One region of the Lysinibacillus sp. FSL R5-0849 genome, then DNA from elsewhere that is predicted to be linked to it. Evidence: a T-box and tRNA genes for the amino acid it is inferred to sense, from the RefSeq annotation. Region 1 holds a T-box; the other regions hold tRNA genes.
What was found. A T-box is a leader RNA that pairs with one kind of tRNA and senses whether it is charged. The one in region 1 lies ahead of ileS (isoleucine--tRNA ligase), so its partner is inferred to be a tRNA-Ile.
Positions count from the first base shown of each region.

Region 1 (6,214 bases):
TAGAGGTCATCGAGACACTAAAAAAGGACCATTGTATCCACCTTTTCATGGGGGTTGGGGGAGTATTTCAGGATGCTATGCAAGTGAAGGAATCCTATACTCAGGCACGAAAAGCTCGAAGAAAACCGCCTATTGAACATTCATATACGGTATTACGAAGATTTAACGAAGCACCCACAGCTTCAAAAAGCCATTCAATTTATAGAGGAGCATTTTGACGAACAGCTTTCTATAAGTGAAGTTGCGAAATATATAAGCTTTAGCCCAACACATTTTAGCAGGCTATTTAAAAGAGAAACGGGTCGCAATTTTGTTGACTATGTTGCCTTTACACGTATTATCAAAACTTTACCCTTTTTACGAAAGTTTGATTATACGGTTGATAAAATCTCCTCTACCTGTGGGTTCAATACACCGAATTATTACAGTCTAACCTTTAAAAAATATGTTGGAATATCGCCAACAGACTACCGCAATACGAAAGAAATTTTGTTTAAATAGGATGTAGTTTTTCGAGAATCTGCAAAAACCACATGAAAAAAGCAAGCCCCTTAAAGGAGACTTGCCTATAAGCTACATAGAAAGCAGATTCTTATTATTCACTGATTCCACTTACGCGTAATATTTTTCTACTACTTCTGCACAGCGCGCACAAACTGTCGGATGTGCCTCATTCGCACCAACTGTTTCCGTAATAGACCAGCAACGTTCACACTTCTCACCTGTAGCCTTTTCAACAACAATGGATACATGTTCAAGTACCAAAGCATCTGCTGGTGCTTCTTCAATTGTAGCTACCTCAAAAGCAGAAACGATAGATAGTTGTGCAAAATCAATGTTTGCATCGTTCAATAATGATACTATATCTTCTTTTGCATATACTGTTACTTTTGCTTCAAGAGACTTACCAATCGTTTTAGCATTACGAGCTTCTTCCAATGCTTTTAAAATATCATCACGTACATCAATGATTTTTTCCCATTTTGCACGAAGATTTTCAAAATTAGCTTGTACATTTTCCATTGGGAAGTCCGTTAATTGAACAGAAGCTTCCTCTACAATACCTTGAGCATGTAAGTATGACCACATTTCATCTGTAGTATGAGGGATGATTGGTGTCATAATTTTAACTAAAGTCATTAATGTATCATAAATAACTGTTTGCATTGCTCGTCGATCTTTGTTGTCAGAACCTTCGATGTAAACTACATCTTTTGCAATATCTAAATAGAATGAAGATAACTCTACTGCTACAAAATTATTCACAACATGATAAACAGCAGCAAAATCATAACGATTATATGCAGCACGTACAGTTTTTAGGACATCCTGTAAACGCATATACACATATTGATCCATTTCACGAAGCTCTGCGTAGGCTACACGATCTTTTGTTGGATCGAAATCAGCAATATTGCCGTGTAGGAAACGGAAAGTGTTACGAATTTTACGATATACTTCTGATACTTGCTTCAACATATCCATAGAAATTCGCACGTCAGCAGTATAGTCTACAGAAGCAACCCATAGACGAAGAATATCTGCTCCATATTGATCCATTACCTTTTGTGGAATGATGACATTCCCTAATGATTTACTCATTTTACGACCTTCACCATCAAGAACGAAACCATGCGTTAAAAGTCCTTTATATGGTGCTAAGCCATTAATAGCTACTGATGTAATAAGTGAAGAGTTAAACCATCCTCGGTGTTGGTCAGAGCCTTCTAAATATAGATCAGCAGGGTATTTCATGCCACGTTCTACAAGTACACCTTGGTGTGAAGAACCTGAGTCGAACCATACGTCCATAATATCATTTTCTTTTGTAAATTCACCGTTCGGGCTACCCGGATGTGTAAAGCCTTCTGGTAACAACTCTTTTGCTGTTTTTTGGAACCAAATATTTGAGCCATGTTCACGGAATAGTGCTGAGATATGGCTAATTGTTTCAGGTGTAATAATTGGTTCACCATTTTCAGCGTAGAAAATTGGAATTGGTACGCCCCAAGCACGCTGACGAGAAATTACCCAATCTCCACGGTCACGAATCATATTGTAAAGACGTGTTTCTCCCCAAGCTGGTGTAAATGTAGTTGCTTTAACAGCCTCTAATAGCTCTCCACGGAACGCTTCAACAGACGCAAACCATTGCGGTGTAGCACGATAAATAACTGGTTTTTTTGTACGCCAATCATGTGGGTATGAGTGTGAAATGAAACCAAGACTTTCTAATGCATCTACTTCTTTTAGCTTTTCTGTCACTAGTTTATTGGCATCATTATAAAAGACACCCTCAAACCCAGGTGCTTCATCCGTATAGCAGCCACTGTTATCAAGTGGACTAAGAATGTCTAAGCCATATTGCTTACTAATATGATAATCGTCTTCCCCGTGTCCTGGAGCTGTGTGAACACAGCCAGTACCTGCGTCAGCAGTAACATGTTCCCCTACCATTACAAGTGAATCACGATCATAGAAAGGATGCTGAGCGACAATACGATCTAATGCTTCACCCTTCACTTCTTGAACAACTTCATATGCTTCCCATTCAAGAGCAGTTGCCACAGTTTCTAATAAATCTTTTGCAATGATGAATTTTTTATTTGCTACTGCAACGACAACATAAACGAACTCAGGATTTAAAGAAATCCCTAAGTTTGCTGGTAATGTCCAAGGAGTTGTTGTCCAAATAACAAATTTAGCATCTGCTGGTACAACACCTTTTGCATCTTTAATAGCAAAGCTTACATAAATGGAAGGCGATTTAATATCTTTATATTCAATTTCTGCTTCAGCAAGAGCAGATTCAGAAGACGGTGACCAATATACTGGTTTTAAACCTTTATAAATATATCCTTTTTCCGCCATCTTTCCGAATACTTCAATTTGACGAGCTTCAAACTCAGGTTTCAATGTAATATAAGGATTTTCCCAATTACCACGGATCCCTAAACGACGGAATTGATTTCGTTGATTGTCAATTTGCTCATATGCATATTCTTCACAAAGTTGACGGAAAGCTGCTACTGACATTTCTTTACGTTTGACACCTTTATTTGTCAATGCTTGTTCGATAGGTAGACCATGCGTATCCCAGCCAGGAATATAATTAACATGGTAACCAGTCATTGAACGATGACGTGTAATCATATCCTTTAATACTTTATTCAATGCATGTCCAATATGAATATCACCATTTGCATACGGAGGGCCATCATGAAGTACATATTCAGGACGACCTTCCGTACGCTCCATCTGTAATTTGTTAATATCCATCTCATTCCATTTATCTTGCATTTTTGGTTCATTTGCTGGTAAATTTCCACGCATTGGGAAATCCGTTTTTGGCATTAATAAAGTATCTTTGTATTCCACCATAAAAAAATCCTCCTTTATTTTACATCAAGCATAACGACACTCTTCTCATACGACAGTTATGGGCTAACTTTTCTGAAACAATTCGCGGACAAATAAAAAAAGCCCTCATCCACTAAGGGACGAGAAGCTTCTACTCGCGGTACCACCCTACTTGTAGCACAATCCAAATAGGTTGCACTACCTCTTTCAAGCACATTAACGTCGTGCATCACGAAATAACTTACTTTTTTCAGTTATTTAGCTCAGAAGTGATGTTCATTGTTAGTTGCTTGTTTGGGCTTCCACTATCCCCAAATCGCTTCACCACGCCTAACAAATACTGTCTTCGTCTCTGCTTCTATGCATATGTCTGTACAAAATAATTGCTATAACAAAGTATATGAAATTCAAACAATCGCGTCAAGTTTCATTTAAATTTGATCCTCTCCATGAAAAGGAGAGTTACATATCTTCTGCTTCTTGCGCTTCATCTACAGAAGCCTGAATTTCTGTTAAATCGATATCATACTGAAGCAAATGCTCCCAATCGTCAGCATTTAATAAATCAAGCTGGGCTTCAACAAGCATTTTGAAACGATTACGGAACACCTTAGATTGTTTTTTCAGTTCATCAATTTCAATTGTAACCTTACGTGCTTTCGTTAAAGCATCATTAACGATTCGATCAGCATTTTTCTCTGCTTCTTTGACAATAAGCTTTGCCTCTTTTTGAGAATTTCTACGTACTTCATCTGCAGCTTCTTGTGCAACCACAATAGACTTTTGTAATGTTTCTTCTAAAGAGCTAAAATGCCTCGCTTGCTCTAAGGCCATTTCTAGTTGCTTATCAACCTCTTTTTTTTCACGCAGCAAAATTTCATAGTCTTTAATGATTTGATCTAAAAATTCATTTACTTCATCTTCAGCATATCCTCTGAAAGCTTTTGTAAACTCCTTATTATGTATATCAATAGGTGATAATGGCATACTATCCTTCTCTCCTTTTCGTGTACATTCGTAATTCCTATTATACAATTCTTCCGACAACTTAGCAGTATAAAATAATGAAATTTACTTTTCTTTTAGCTTTTTTGAGCCAATCGACCGACTTGTAGACGGATTTTATCTTTTTTTGTACGGCCTTCTGTCATAATTATTTTCAAACGACCGCTCCCTCTTATCGATAAAATATCCCCTTCTTGTAATTCAAAAGCAACGGCATCACGCTCTGTCCAATTGACACGCACTTTTTTACCAGTAATTAAAGCTTGTGCTTTTTGACGAGACACTTTCAAAACGGTTGCAATAATAACATCTAATCGCATGGAGGTAACCGTGTGAGATTCCTCCAGCCATTCATCTTCATTAATAAGGAGAGGCTCCTGTTCTTTAAGGGATTCAACATGTACCTTTACTTTACCAATGCCTGTTAAATGTAAACGGACATATTCTGCCACTTCTTTTGCAACGACAAATTGGATTTGATGCTCACTCACGCGAATATCACCGAATTTACTACGATTTAACCCTAATGATAACAAGGCTCCTAAAACATCAGGATGGCGTAATTGTATAAATTTAACGGGATACTGAAGTGTAAAAGCTGTCAGTTGAAAGTCTTTATCTGTAGGCTCATAGTAGGCTGGATAAATGAGCATACGTTGTCTCTCCGCCTCATTAAATAACCCCGCACATAATGTATTCATTGAGTCATCCTGTCCAATAATAGATGTCACTATAAAGCGCTGTCTTGGATCAAGAAAATCAGTCAGCTTAGGTGCATAGCGATCCTCTACCTCCCGCTGCCAGCTTAATACCTGTTCAATAAAAGGTTGCTCATCTTTCCGAAAATGCTGAATCAAGTGCTCCATCTCGTTGTCTCCTCTTTCATCGTTCCTATTTGCCTCATGGATTGGATAAACATAGTATTCCCAATCATTGGTACTTTGACATCATGGCATTAAAATTTTTTCGAGTTCACTCGAATAGCCACTTTAAAATTCGCGACGTCTGCTTTTCCTCTATTTTCAATATAAATAAAAAACCCCCACTAAAACGTGAGGATTTTATATTTATACGAACATAAGAAATAATTTCTGAATGACTATCACAAGTCCTCTTTCAATAAAATTCAGCATAAAGATTGCCACAATTGGTGAAATATCAATCATACCAAGCGGTGGGATAAACTTTCGGAATATCCCCAAATAAGGCTCACACACTTTTTCAAGCATTCGTCCAATGGCTGAATTTTGAGCGGCAGGCACCCAAGACATTAAGATATATGCAATTAGCATAAATGAATAAATCCTAAATGCTAATGATACATAACCAAGTATTATAAAAAAAGTCATATAAACTACAATCCTCGCTATTAATTATCGTCTAAAATAAAGTTTGTAATTTCACCAGTCACTTCTACATTGTCTGGCGTGCAAAGGAAAATATCTTTTCCGATACGTTGTATATCCCCTGCAAGGGCATAAACTGTGCCACTTAAAAAATCAATAATGCGTTTACCTTGCTCTCGCTCAATACGTTGTAAATTGACGATAGCTGCACGTTTATTTTTTAAATGTTCCGCGATATCTTGTGCTTCTGCATAGACTCTAGGCTCTATTAAGACAACTTTTGCTCCTTTGGAACTCATCGCAGCTTGTAAGCTGACAATATTATTAGGCGTAGCTGTACTTTGCGGCACAATTTCATGGATCGATGCCTTACGTTCTTTAATTGTTTTTTTAGGCTTTACTGAATGAATCGGTTGCTGTTGTTGTACAGGTTGTTGCTGCTGAATAGGAGCTTGCGTGATTTCTTCTTCTAGTTCTTCTTCGAGGTAAAAGAAGTTTTTAAT
Region 1 is NZ_CP152004.1:962,976-969,189, reverse strand. Features, by position in the region: gene MKY80_RS04510 (AraC family transcriptional regulator) at 1-218, shown strand, start outside; gene MKY80_RS04505 (AraC family transcriptional regulator) at 133-501, shown strand; gene ileS (isoleucine--tRNA ligase) at 613-3,381, opposite strand; T-box leader at 3,494-3,722, opposite strand; gene MKY80_RS04495 (DivIVA domain-containing protein) at 3,823-4,347, opposite strand; gene MKY80_RS04490 (RNA-binding protein) at 4,443-5,231, opposite strand; gene MKY80_RS04485 (YggT family protein) at 5,433-5,714, opposite strand; gene MKY80_RS04480 (cell division protein SepF) at 5,735-6,214, opposite strand, start outside.

Region 2 (6,214 bases), 2.0 Mb from region 1:
GGCGAGTCCGTATGGACGAAGTTCCTGATTTCACACTGCCAAGAAAAGCCTCTATCGAGGTGAGAGGTGCCCGTACCGCAAACCGACACAGGTAGTCGAGGAGAGAATCCTAAGGTGTGCGAGAGAACTCTCGTTAAGGAACTCGGCAAAATGACCCCGTAACTTCGGGAGAAGGGGTGCTCTTGAGCGTGCAAGCGCATGAGAGCCGCAGTGAATAGGCCCAGGCGACTGTTTAGCAAAAACACAGGTCTCTGCAAAACCGTAAGGTGACGTATAGGGGCTGACGCCTGCCCGGTGCTGGAAGGTTAAGAGGAGTGGTTAGCGCAAGCGAAGCTGCGAATTGAAGCCCCAGTAAACGGCGGCCGTAACTATAACGGTCCTAAGGTAGCGAAATTCCTTGTCGGGTAAGTTCCGACCCGCACGAAAGGCGTAACGATCTGGGCACTGTCTCAACGAGAGACTCGGTGAAATTATAGTACCTGTGAAGATGCAGGTTACCCGCGACAGGACGGAAAGACCCCGTGGAGCTTTACTGTAGCCTGATATTGAATTTTGGTACAACTTGTACAGGATAGGTAGGAGCCAGAGATCTCGGAGCGCCAGCTTCGAAGGAGGCGTCGGTGGGATACTACCCTGGTTGTATTGAAATTCTAACCCATGCCCCTTAGCGGGGCAGGAGACAGTGTCAGGCGGACAGTTTGACTGGGGCGGTCGCCTCCTAAAAGGTAACGGAGGCGCCCAAAGGTTCCCTCAGAATGGTTGGAAATCATTCGTAGAGTGTAAAGGCACAAGGGAGCTTGACTGCGAGACCTACAAGTCGAGCAGGGTCGAAAGACGGGCTTAGTGATCCGGTGGTTCCGCATGGAAGGGCCATCGCTCAACGGATAAAAGCTACCCCGGGGATAACAGGCTTATCTCCCCCAAGAGTCCACATCGACGGGGAGGTTTGGCACCTCGATGTCGGCTCATCGCATCCTGGGGCTGTAGTCGGTCCCAAGGGTTGGGCTGTTCGCCCATTAAAGCGGTACGCGAGCTGGGTTCAGAACGTCGTGAGACAGTTCGGTCCCTATCCGTCGTGGGCGTAGGAAATTTGAGAGGAGCTGTCCTTAGTACGAGAGGACCGGGATGGACACACCGCTGGTGTACCAGTTGTCTTGCCAAAGGCATCGCTGGGTAGCTATGTGTGGACGGGATAAGTGCTGAAAGCATCTAAGCATGAAGCCCCCCTCAAGATGAGATTTCCCATTACGCAAGTAAGTAAGATCCCTCAAAGACGATGAGGTAGATAGGTTCGAGGTGGAAGTGTGGTGACACATGGAGCTGACGAATACTAATCGATCGAGGACTTAACCAAAATGTTTGAAACATTCAATGAACCGTTTATCCAGTTTTGAAAGAATAATTTCTTTTATGAAGGGTTTCAAGATACGAGTAGTTCGAGGAAGCAATAGAGAGAGGGAAGGAGCGTACTCAAGTACGTGACTGACTGAACGACAGAAGCTGACGAAGAAATGCTATGTATATTGAAAGCCGAAAATAGTCTAGTGATGATGGCAAAGAGGTCACACCCGTTCCCATACCGAACACGGAAGTTAAGCTCTTTAGCGCCGATGGTAGTTGGGGGCTTCCCCCTGTGAGAGTAGGACGTCGCTAGGCATAATACCCAGGAGGATTAGCTCAGCTGGGAGAGCATCTGCCTTACAAGCAGAGGGTCGGCGGTTCGAGCCCGTCATCCTCCATCATTTGCCGGTTTAGCTCAGCAGGTAGAGCAACTGACTTGTAATCAGTAGGTCGTGGGTTCGATTCCTATAGCCGGCACCATTTCAGACGAGCCATTAGCTCAGTTGGTAGAGCATCTGACTTTTAATCAGAGGGTCGAAGGTTCGAGTCCTTCATGGCTCACCATTTATAAGTACCAACCATATTAAGCGGGTGTGGCGGAATTGGCAGACGCACTAGACTTAGGATCTAGCGCCGCAAGGCGTGGGGGTTCGACTCCCTTCACCCGCACCATTTTTCAATATGCCAGATAAAAAAACTTATGCACATGCGGAAGTAGTTCAGTGGTAGAACACCACCTTGCCAAGGTGGGGGTCGCGAGTTCGAACCTCGTCTTCCGCTCCAAATGTGCCGGGGTGGCGGAACTGGCAGACGCACAGGACTTAAAATCCTGCGGTAGGTGACTACCGTACCGGTTCGATTCCGGTCCTCGGCACCATTTTATATGCGCCCGTAGCTCAATTGGATAGAGCGTCTGACTACGGATCAGAAGGTTATGGGTTCGACTCCTGTCGGGCGCGCCATAAGAACAACGGGAAGTAGCTCAGCTTGGTAGAGCACTTGGTTTGGGACCAAGGGGTCGCAGGTTCGAATCCTGTCTTCCCGACCATTTCCAAAAAATATTATGGGGCCTTAGCTCAGCTGGGAGAGCGCCTGCCTTGCACGCAGGAGGTCAGCGGTTCGATCCCGCTAGGCTCCACCATAGTAATTAACCAGTATAAAGATCCTGGCGGCGTAGCTCAGCTGGCTAGAGCGTACGGTTCATACCCGTAAGGTCGGGGGTTCGATCCCCTCTGCCGCCATCTTAAGGACCTTTAGCTCAGTTGGTTAGAGCAGACGGCTCATAACCGTCCGGTCGCAGGTTCGAGTCCTGCAAGGTCCATCATTTATATATTATTACGGAGGTATACCCAAGTCTGGCTGAAGGGATCGGTCTTGAAAACCGACAGGCGGGTAACACCGCGCGGGGGTTCGAATCCCTCTACCTCCTCCAGTTTTATTCATAAATGGTGCTTTAAAAACTCGAAAAGACAATAAGATTATCGCGGGGTGGAGCAGTGGTAGCTCGTCGGGCTCATAACCCGAAGGTCGTTGGTTCAAATCCGGCCCCCGCAACCAAATGGTCCCGTGGTGTAGCGGTTAACATGCCTGCCTGTCACGCAGGAGATCGCCGGTTCGATCCCGGTCGGGACCGCCATTTTTTTATAGACATGAGAAGCAAAAAGTGAGCAAGCTTAGCATGGACGAAATGGGTCAGTAGCTCAGTTGGTAGAGCATTAGATTGAAGCTCTAAGTGTCGGCGGTTCGATTCCGTCCTGACCCACCATTTATGCGGGTGTAGTTTAATGGTAAAACCTCAGCCTTCCAAGCTGATGTCGTGAGTTCGATTCTCATCACCCGCTCCAAGGGCCTATAGCTCAGCTGGTTAGAGCGCACGCCTGATAAGCGTGAGGTCGATGGTTCGAGTCCATTTAGGCCCATTATTTATTCCGAAGTAGCTCAGTTGGTAGTAGCACCTGACTGTTAATCAGGTTGTCGCAGGTTCGAGTCCTGCCTTCGGAGCCATTTTTTTGTGTGGGGAAGTACTCAAGAGGCTGAAGAGGCGCCCCTGCTAAGGGTGTAGGTCGGGTAACCGGCGCGAGGGTTCAAATCCCTCCTTCTCCGCCATTGGCCCGTTGGTCAAGTGGTTAAGACACCGCCCTTTCACGGCGGTAACACGGGTTCGAATCCCGTACGGGTCATACAAAAAACAGTAGATGCATGTGCGTCTACTGTTTTTTTATAGAAAACTAATATAAGATAAACGATTTACTCTTGATTCATTGCATGCTCATCCATATAAACTACTTCCCAAATATGCCCATCTAAATCTTGAAAACCCCAGCCATACATAAATCCATGATCCTGTGGATCACTATAAGGTTTACCCCCGGAGGCAAGTGCCTTATTTACTAGCTGATCTACTTGCTCGCGATTTTCTGCAGATAGACATAAAATTGCTTGGGCAGAAACAGTAGTATCCGGTATCTCCTTGTTACTAAATCCTTTGAAGCGATCTTCGACCATTAGTAAAGCAAAAATATTTTCGCTAATAATCATTGAGGAAGTTGTTTCATCACTGAATTGTTGATTGAACTCAAAACCTAACTCCTTAAAAAATGACGTGGATTTGTTTACATTTTTTACTGGTAAATTAATGAAAATATTTTTCGATTGAAAAGACATTTCTTATCACCTCCAAATCGACATTATCATAAAAAATAAATGAGTGTCAATTTCAGGAGGTAACCAGATACTTAATTTTATGAGCAAATAAAAAGCAGAAATATTGTTTTTTACAACATCTCTGCTTTAAAATCGTAATTTATCTTCTTGCTAACATTCTTTCCAGAGAACTAAGAGCTTCAGTGCTAGTATGGCTATCAACTTGAATACGGTTATGTGGTTGACCTTGTTCAATGCTTTCTAAGCACCATAGTAAATGGGGGAGATCAATGCGATTCATTGTTAGGCAAGGACAAAAGTTTTCATTTAAAGAGATGATCTGTTTATCTGGATGCTGCTTTATAATACGATTGACCAGATTCATTTCTGTCCCTATTGCCCATGCAGATCCACTAGGTGCTTGACTAATTGTATCGATAATGTACTTAGTTGAACCAGCATCATCAGCCGCATCTACAACTTCACGACTACATTCAGGGTGAACAATAATTTTCATGGCTGGATATTCCTTACGAACAGTCTCTGTATGTTGAACTGTAAATCCTTCATGTACAGAGCAATGACCCTTCCACAGAATAACTTGGATGTTCTCAAGAGGCTGTTTAGTTTCAAGTATATTTTTATGCGGATTCCAAACGGCCATATTCTCGAGTGGAACACCTAAGTCATAAGCAGTATTTCTGCCTAAATGTTGGTCGGGTAAAAAGAAGATACGCTGTTTTTGTGTAAATGCCCACTGAACAAGCTCTTTCGCATTAGAGGATGTTACACATGCACCACCATGTCTTCCTGTAAAGGCTTTAATAGCGGCTGTTGAATTAACATAGGTAAGTGGAATGATCGTATCACCAAAGAGCTGCTGTAAAATGGGCCATGCTTGTTCAGTTTGATAAATATCAGCCATGTCAGCCATCGAGCAACCTGCACGCATATCTGGTAAATATACATGTTGCTGTTTTGATGTTAGCATATCAGCAGTTTCAGCCATAAAATGTACCCCACAAAATACGATGTGCTCCGCCTCTTTGTTTGCTGCAGATAATTGAGCCAGCTGTAAGGAATCTCCCGTTGCATCAGCAAATTGGATAACTTCATCTTTTTGATAGTGATGACCCGGAATAAAAAGCTTAGATCCTAATTTCTTTTTGATGGATAAAATACGAGATTCCATTTCCGTTACGGATAATGCTCGATAATGCTCAGGAAGTAACGTCGTCTGCTGTAATAAACTAGTGATGGACAATGGAATAGCCTCCTTTCATTTGTACAAGGGCGCTAATGTCAAAGGCTTTGACAGAGTGGGTTAGAGAACCAAGTGAAATCCACTGTATACCAGTTTGAGCATAAGCTCTTATATTTTCAAGAGTAATGCCACCTGACGCTTCAGTCGTGATAGAAGAAGGAACAGCAGGCAGCCATGCACGTATTTCTTCAGGACTTCGATTATCAAACATTATAATATCTGCTCCAGCTAAAATGGCTTCATCTAGCTGTTTTTTTGTTTCTATTTCCACTTCAATTTTAACGGTATGACCAACTTTTTCTCTAGCAGCCTGAATGGCGTTTGTCATGCTACCAGCAAAAGCAATATGATTATCCTTTAGCATGATTGCATCAAATAGGCCATTGCGATGGTTAAAAGCACCACCGATTCGAACAGCATATTTATCAAGCATACGCAAACCAGGAATCGTTTTACGGGTATCACATATTTTTGTGTTCGTTCCTGCAATTTCCTGTACTGCTAGGTGAGCCGCCGTAGCTATTGCAGACATCCGTTGTATAAGATTTAAAATTACGCGTTCTCCCATTAATAATTTTTGTAAGGGGCCATCTATAATAGCAATGACGTCGCCAGCCTCTACGGCTTCCCCATCTTTTTTAGGAAGGTTGACTTTTATAGACCGATCTAGTACGTGAAAGCCATGCTCAATAATAGGTGCGCCACAAAAAATGCCACTTTCTTTGGCATAAAATGAAAAAGTTCCTTGCTCTTTAGGAGAAAAAATATATTCACTCGATAAATCCCCATCACCTATATCCTCATTAAAAAATTGTTTGAGCATTTCCTCGAGTTTGATGATATTCATACAATGAATTCCTCACTTTCATTTGTCCTTGCGAAAAAATAATCCATCGGTTTGCCCACTTTGCTACCATCGCGGGTTTATCGCTACGAATGTGGGCTCCACGTGTTTCAGTTCTTGTA
Region 2 is NZ_CP152004.1:3,639,329-3,645,542, reverse strand. Features, by position in the region: rRNA gene MKY80_RS18045 (23S ribosomal RNA) at 1-1,354, shown strand, start outside; rRNA gene rrf (5S ribosomal RNA) at 1,541-1,656, shown strand; tRNA gene MKY80_RS18035 (tRNA-Val) at 1,667-1,739, shown strand; tRNA gene MKY80_RS18030 (tRNA-Thr) at 1,746-1,821, shown strand; tRNA gene MKY80_RS18025 (tRNA-Lys) at 1,830-1,905, shown strand; tRNA gene MKY80_RS18020 (tRNA-Leu) at 1,929-2,013, shown strand; tRNA gene MKY80_RS18015 (tRNA-Gly) at 2,050-2,124, shown strand; tRNA gene MKY80_RS18010 (tRNA-Leu) at 2,130-2,218, shown strand; tRNA gene MKY80_RS18005 (tRNA-Arg) at 2,227-2,303, shown strand; tRNA gene MKY80_RS18000 (tRNA-Pro) at 2,313-2,389, shown strand; tRNA gene MKY80_RS17995 (tRNA-Ala) at 2,407-2,482, shown strand; tRNA gene MKY80_RS17990 (tRNA-Met) at 2,509-2,582, shown strand; tRNA gene MKY80_RS17985 (tRNA-Ile) at 2,589-2,662, shown strand; tRNA gene MKY80_RS17980 (tRNA-Ser) at 2,681-2,773, shown strand; tRNA gene MKY80_RS17975 (tRNA-Met) at 2,824-2,898, shown strand; tRNA gene MKY80_RS17970 (tRNA-Asp) at 2,902-2,977, shown strand; tRNA gene MKY80_RS17965 (tRNA-Phe) at 3,031-3,106, shown strand; tRNA gene MKY80_RS17960 (tRNA-Gly) at 3,112-3,185, shown strand; tRNA gene MKY80_RS17955 (tRNA-Ile) at 3,187-3,260, shown strand; tRNA gene MKY80_RS17950 (tRNA-Asn) at 3,269-3,345, shown strand; tRNA gene MKY80_RS17945 (tRNA-Ser) at 3,357-3,447, shown strand; tRNA gene MKY80_RS17940 (tRNA-Glu) at 3,450-3,521, shown strand; gene MKY80_RS17935 (VOC family protein) at 3,589-4,005, opposite strand; gene nadA (quinolinate synthase NadA) at 4,145-5,248, opposite strand; gene nadC (carboxylating nicotinate-nucleotide diphosphorylase) at 5,235-6,095, opposite strand; gene nadB (L-aspartate oxidase) at 6,052-6,214, opposite strand, start outside.
Region 2: it has a tRNA-Ile gene. The T-box ahead of ileS (isoleucine--tRNA ligase) is inferred to sense a tRNA for this amino acid. The anticodon was not compared.

Region 3 (6,214 bases), 700 kb from region 1:
GTAAAAGCCCTGTAGTCGAAAGTTCGTTCCCTCCTGAGTGGATCCTGAGTACGGCGGAACACGTGAAATTCCGTCGGAATCCGGGAGGACCATCTCCCAAGGCTAAATACTACCTAGTGACCGATAGTGAACCAGTACCGTGAGGGAAAGGTGAAAAGCACCCCGGAAGGGGAGTGAAAGAGATCCTGAAACCGTGTGCCTACAAGTAGTTAGAGCCCGTTAATGGGTGATAGCGTGCCTTTTGTAGAATGAACCGGCGAGTTACGATTACGTGCGAGGTTAAGCTTTAGAAGGCGGAGCCGCAGCGAAAGCGAGTCTGAATAGGGCGAAATAGTACGTGGTCGTAGACCCGAAACCAGGTGATCTACCCATGTCCAGGGTGAAGGTAAGGTAACACTTACTGGAGGCCCGAACCCACGCACGTTGAAAAGTGCGGGGATGAGGTGTGGGTAGCGGAGAAATTCCAATCGAACTTGGAGATAGCTGGTTCTCTCCGAAATAGCTTTAGGGCTAGCCTCGTGATGAGAATACTGGAGGTAGAGCACTGTTTGGACTAGGGGGCCATCCCGGTTTACCGAATTCAGACAAACTCCGAATGCCAGATATTTATACACGGGAGTCAGACTGCGAGTGATAAGATCCGTAGTCAAAAGGGAAACAGCCCAGACCACCAGCTAAGGTCCCAAAGTAATCGTTAAGTGGAAAAGGATGTGGCGTTGCACAGACAACCAGGATGTTGGCTTAGAAGCAGCCATCATTTAAAGAGTGCGTAATAGCTCACTGGTCGAGTGACGCTGCGCCGAAAATGTATCGGGGCTAAACGATTCACCGAAGCTGTGGATTGACATCTACGATGTCAGTGGTAGGAGAGCGTTCTAAGTGCGTTGAAGTCAGACCGGAAGGACTGGTGGAGCGCTTAGAAGTGAGAATGCCGGTATGAGTAGCGAAAGACGGGTGAGAATCCCGTCCACCGTATGACTAAGGTTTCCTGAGGAAGGCTCGTCCGCTCAGGGTTAGTCGGGACCTAAGCCGAGGCCGATAGGCGTAGGCGATGGACAACAGGTTGATATTCCTGTACCACCTCCTCACCGTTTGAGAAATGGGGGGACGCAGTAGGATAGGGCAAGCGCGCTGTTGGTTATGCGCGTCCAAGCAGTAAGGCGTGTGTGTAGGCAAATCCGCACACTGTAACGTTGAGCTGTGATGGCGAGTCCGTATGGACGAAGTTCCTGATTTCACACTGCCAAGAAAAGCCTCTATCGAGGTGAGAGGTGCCCGTACCGCAAACCGACACAGGTAGTCGAGGAGAGAATCCTAAGGTGTGCGAGAGAACTCTCGTTAAGGAACTCGGCAAAATGACCCCGTAACTTCGGGAGAAGGGGTGCTCTTGAGCGTGCAAGCGCATGAGAGCCGCAGTGAATAGGCCCAGGCGACTGTTTAGCAAAAACACAGGTCTCTGCAAAACCGTAAGGTGACGTATAGGGGCTGACGCCTGCCCGGTGCTGGAAGGTTAAGAGGAGTGGTTAGCGCAAGCGAAGCTGCGAATTGAAGCCCCAGTAAACGGCGGCCGTAACTATAACGGTCCTAAGGTAGCGAAATTCCTTGTCGGGTAAGTTCCGACCCGCACGAAAGGCGTAACGATCTGGGCACTGTCTCAACGAGAGACTCGGTGAAATTATAGTACCTGTGAAGATGCAGGTTACCCGCGACAGGACGGAAAGACCCCGTGGAGCTTTACTGTAGCCTGATATTGAATTTTGGTACAACTTGTACAGGATAGGTAGGAGCCAGAGATCTCGGAGCGCCAGCTTCGAAGGAGGCGTCGGTGGGATACTACCCTGGTTGTATTGAAATTCTAACCCATGCCCCTTAGCGGGGCAGGAGACAGTGTCAGGCGGACAGTTTGACTGGGGCGGTCGCCTCCTAAAAGGTAACGGAGGCGCCCAAAGGTTCCCTCAGAATGGTTGGAAATCATTCGTAGAGTGTAAAGGCACAAGGGAGCTTGACTGCGAGACCTACAAGTCGAGCAGGGTCGAAAGACGGGCTTAGTGATCCGGTGGTTCCGCATGGAAGGGCCATCGCTCAACGGATAAAAGCTACCCCGGGGATAACAGGCTTATCTCCCCCAAGAGTCCACATCGACGGGGAGGTTTGGCACCTCGATGTCGGCTCATCGCATCCTGGGGCTGTAGTCGGTCCCAAGGGTTGGGCTGTTCGCCCATTAAAGCGGTACGCGAGCTGGGTTCAGAACGTCGTGAGACAGTTCGGTCCCTATCCGTCGTGGGCGTAGGAAATTTGAGAGGAGCTGTCCTTAGTACGAGAGGACCGGGATGGACACACCGCTGGTGTACCAGTTGTCTTGCCAAAGGCATCGCTGGGTAGCTATGTGTGGACGGGATAAGTGCTGAAAGCATCTAAGCATGAAGCCCCCCTCAAGATGAGATTTCCCATTACGCAAGTAAGTAAGATCCCTCAAAGACGATGAGGTAGATAGGTTCGAGGTGGAAGTGTGGTGACACATGGAGCTGACGAATACTAATCGATCGAGGACTTAACCAAAAAAGTTTGAAACCTTCAATGAACCGTTTATCCAGTTTTGAAAGAATAAGCTTTCAATTGAATAAGTGAAGTGATGATGGCAAAGAGGTCACACCCGTTCCCATACCGAACACGGAAGTTAAGCTCTTTAGCGCCGATGGTAGTTGGGGGCTTCCCCCTGTGAGAGTAGGACGTCGCTTCGCTTATTTTTTATGGAGGATTAGCTCAGTTGGGAGAGCACCTGCCTTACAAGCAGGGGGTCGGCGGTTCGAGCCCGTCATCCTCCACCATTTTGGTCCCGTGGTGTAGCGGTTAACATGCCTGCCTGTCACGCAGGAGATCGCCGGTTCGATCCCGGTCGGGACCGTTATTTTTTTATTGCCGGTGTAGCTCAGTTGGTAGAGCAACTGACTTGTAATCAGTAGGTCGTGGGTTCGACTCCTATCGCCGGCACCATTATTCCCTTGGAGGGGTAGCGAAGTGGCTAAACGCGGCGGACTGTAAATCCGCTCCTTAGGGTTCGGCGGTTCGAATCCGTCCCCCTCCACCATTTTAGGGGCATAGTTCAACGGTAGAATAGAGGTCTCCAAAACCTTTGGTGTGGGTTCGATTCCTACTGCCCCTGCCAGGTATTGAGGTACTCGTTCATATATGGCTGTTATTATATAGTGGCGGTTGTGGCGAAGTGGTTAACGCATCGGATTGTGGTTCCGACATTCGTGGGTTCGATTCCCATCAGTCGCCCCATTTTAAAATTGGGGTATAGCCAAGCGGTAAGGCAACGGATTTTGATTCCGTCATGCCTAGGTTCGAATCCTAGTACCCCAGCCATTTTTTATTTTACGAGCCATTAGCTCAGTTGGTAGAGCATCTGACTTTTAATCAGAGGGTCGAAGGTTCGAGTCCTTCATGGCTCATCATTTTTTATTAATTTTGCGCCCGTAGCTCAATTGGATAGAGCGTCTGACTACGGATCAGAAGGTTATGGGTTCGACTCCTGTCGGGCGCGCCAATTTATTCATGTTTTCGGAATGTAGCTCAGCTTGGTAGAGCACTTGGTTTGGGACCAAGGGGTCGTAGGTTCGAATCCTGTCATTCCGATCATCTATAAATGGGGCCTTAGCTCAGCTGGGAGAGCGCCTGCCTTGCACGCAGGAGGTCAGCGGTTCGATCCCGCTAGGCTCCACCATTTTAATATTTTTGGAGGTATACCCAAGTCTGGCTGAAGGGATCGGTCTTGAAAACCGACAGGCGGGTAACACCGCGCGGGGGTTCGAATCCCTCTACCTCCTCCATTTCGGGTCAGTAGCTCAGTTGGTAGAGCATTAGATTGAAGCTCTAAGTGTCGGCGGTTCGATTCCGTCCTGACCCACCATTATTTGCGGGTGTAGTTTAATGGTAAAACCTCAGCCTTCCAAGCTGATGTCGTGAGTTCGATTCTCATCACCCGCTCCAAAATGGGCCTATAGCTCAGCTGGTTAGAGCGCACGCCTGATAAGCGTGAGGTCGATGGTTCGAGTCCATTTAGGCCCATCATTATTCCGAAGTAGCTCAGTTGGTAGTAGCACCTGACTGTTAATCAGGTTGTCGCAGGTTCGAGTCCTGCCTTCGGAGCCACGGCCCGTTGGTCAAGTGGTTAAGACACCGCCCTTTCACGGCGGTAACACGGGTTCGAATCCCGTACGGGTCATCAAGCATGTAGCACAGTTGTGTGCTACATGCTTTTTTTATCTTTGCATAAACAGGTATCAAAGCTATAAATCCTTTGACAAGGTTTTGTAGCTTTTTAATGTTAGGTCTAAACATTTCCTTCTACCAAATGCTCATAATCCCTCTCTTTTTATAGGCTCGTTTAAAGGAGTACTATAATTCAATTACTACTTGGAACGATGCTTTATAGTAAATTTGAACAAACTATTTCATATATGCAATATGTATGTTTTTTCACTAGCTATTTTCATGGTGCTTATTGCCTCGTTCCTCTAATATGAGGATAAGTGGAGGAATCGATATGAATATACAGGAGATACAATGTTTTTTAAATCAATACCAGCTGGAACAAAATGAATCCAAACTTTGGTTAGAAAATAGATTACAACTGATTAAAAGTGCAGGGGAATATAAGCCTACAACAGAGGAGCTAGTTTTTGGCGCACGAGTTGCATGGCGTAATAGCAATAAATGTATTGGACGGTTGTTTTGGCAATCATTGCATGTAGTAGATGCACGAGAAGTTTTAGATGAACAGGGCATTTTTCAAAAGTTACTAGAGCATATTGAGTATGCCACTAATCATGGGAAAATTCGTCCAACTATAACAGTGTTTGCAACTGACAGAGTACGGATTTGGAATCATCAGCTAATTCGTTATGCAGGCTACGAAACAGAAGAAGGCATTATTGGAGATGCACATTCCATCATTTTTACAAAAGTATGTGAATCGATGGGCTGGAAAGGCGAGCGTACGCCGTTTGATGTATTACCACTTGTCATACAGGTAGATGGACATGCTCCCCAACTATTTACGATTCCTACCGAGTATATTTTAGAGGTTCCAATACGTCATCCGGAATCGGAAGCTGTAGAGAAATTAGAATTGAAATGGTATGCTGTTCCTATTATTTCGAGTATGCGTTTTCAAATGGCTGGCATTGATTTTCAAGCAGCTCCATTTAATGGCTGGTATATGGGGACTGAAATTGGGGCACGCAATTTAGCCGATCATGAGCGTTATAATATGCTCCCAGCTATTGCGGATATATTTAATCTGGATACAACCAAACAAGCTTCTCTTTGGCGTGACCGAGCATTAGTGGAGCTCAATATAGCTGTCCTTCATTCTTTTAAAGAGAATGGTGTGAGCATTGTAGATCATCATACTGCTGCTCAGCAGTTTAAATTATTTGAGGAAGCTGAGGAATCAGCAGGGCGAGAAGTTACGGGTAACTGGACATGGTTAATCCCACCACTTTCCCCTGCGACCACTCATATATTCCATAAGCCTTATGTAAATACCTACCATACGCCCAATTATTTTTATCAGAAACCATGTTATTAACTTTAAAGGAGTTGTTCATAAACGAACAGCTCCTAAGTACCTTTTTAGGAGAGAGGCAATTCAAGATGTTGAACCAAAATATTTCGAATATCCCTTGGCAACAATTGACGACACCTTATGGCAGAGGAACAGACATTCCTCGCCTAATTGAACAGGAACAATATCAAGAGCTGACTGAACTAATCGAACATCAAGGAACACTTTGGCAGGTGACGCCATGGGTTTTGCTTATTCTTTTAAAAAAGCTTTCAAGTAAAAATGTGAAGGAAGTCTCCTTAGCAGAAATAGAGCTTTATTTAGCTGTGGCTCATGCAATAACTGAGGATTATCAAGATTCAACACATAACGTTTCAACGATGCAAGAGCTTTTGGATACGAAATATTTATGGGTGGAAAATGAAGAGGATGATGAGCTGGAATGGGAGGAAGATACACCTAGAGGCTATGAACCAGAAGCTTTTTTAGGCTATTATTATTTTAGTTTTTTACTCCTTCAAGAGGCAATCCCTGTTTTTACTGCTATTAAGGCACATACCAAGAGCACAACAGAGGAACTTGAGGAACTGCTAGCCTTACTAAAACATCAAAAAAAGAAATGGATATAGACAAAAAGCAGAT
Region 3 is NZ_CP152004.1:258,360-264,573, forward strand. Features, by position in the region: rRNA gene MKY80_RS01185 (23S ribosomal RNA) at 1-2,559, shown strand, start outside; rRNA gene rrf (5S ribosomal RNA) at 2,626-2,741, shown strand; tRNA gene MKY80_RS01195 (tRNA-Val) at 2,753-2,828, shown strand; tRNA gene MKY80_RS01200 (tRNA-Asp) at 2,833-2,905, shown strand; tRNA gene MKY80_RS01205 (tRNA-Thr) at 2,919-2,994, shown strand; tRNA gene MKY80_RS01210 (tRNA-Tyr) at 3,005-3,088, shown strand; tRNA gene MKY80_RS01215 (tRNA-Trp) at 3,093-3,166, shown strand; tRNA gene MKY80_RS01220 (tRNA-His) at 3,210-3,285, shown strand; tRNA gene MKY80_RS01225 (tRNA-Gln) at 3,295-3,369, shown strand; tRNA gene MKY80_RS01230 (tRNA-Lys) at 3,383-3,455, shown strand; tRNA gene MKY80_RS01235 (tRNA-Arg) at 3,474-3,550, shown strand; tRNA gene MKY80_RS01240 (tRNA-Pro) at 3,566-3,639, shown strand; tRNA gene MKY80_RS01245 (tRNA-Ala) at 3,652-3,727, shown strand; tRNA gene MKY80_RS01250 (tRNA-Ser) at 3,741-3,833, shown strand; tRNA gene MKY80_RS01255 (tRNA-Phe) at 3,838-3,913, shown strand; tRNA gene MKY80_RS01260 (tRNA-Gly) at 3,920-3,993, shown strand; tRNA gene MKY80_RS01265 (tRNA-Ile) at 3,998-4,071, shown strand; tRNA gene MKY80_RS01270 (tRNA-Asn) at 4,079-4,155, shown strand; tRNA gene MKY80_RS01275 (tRNA-Glu) at 4,157-4,228, shown strand; gene MKY80_RS01280 (nitric oxide synthase oxygenase) at 4,550-5,596, shown strand; gene MKY80_RS01285 (hypothetical protein) at 5,662-6,201, shown strand.
Region 3: it has a tRNA-Ile gene. The T-box ahead of ileS (isoleucine--tRNA ligase) is inferred to sense a tRNA for this amino acid. The anticodon was not compared.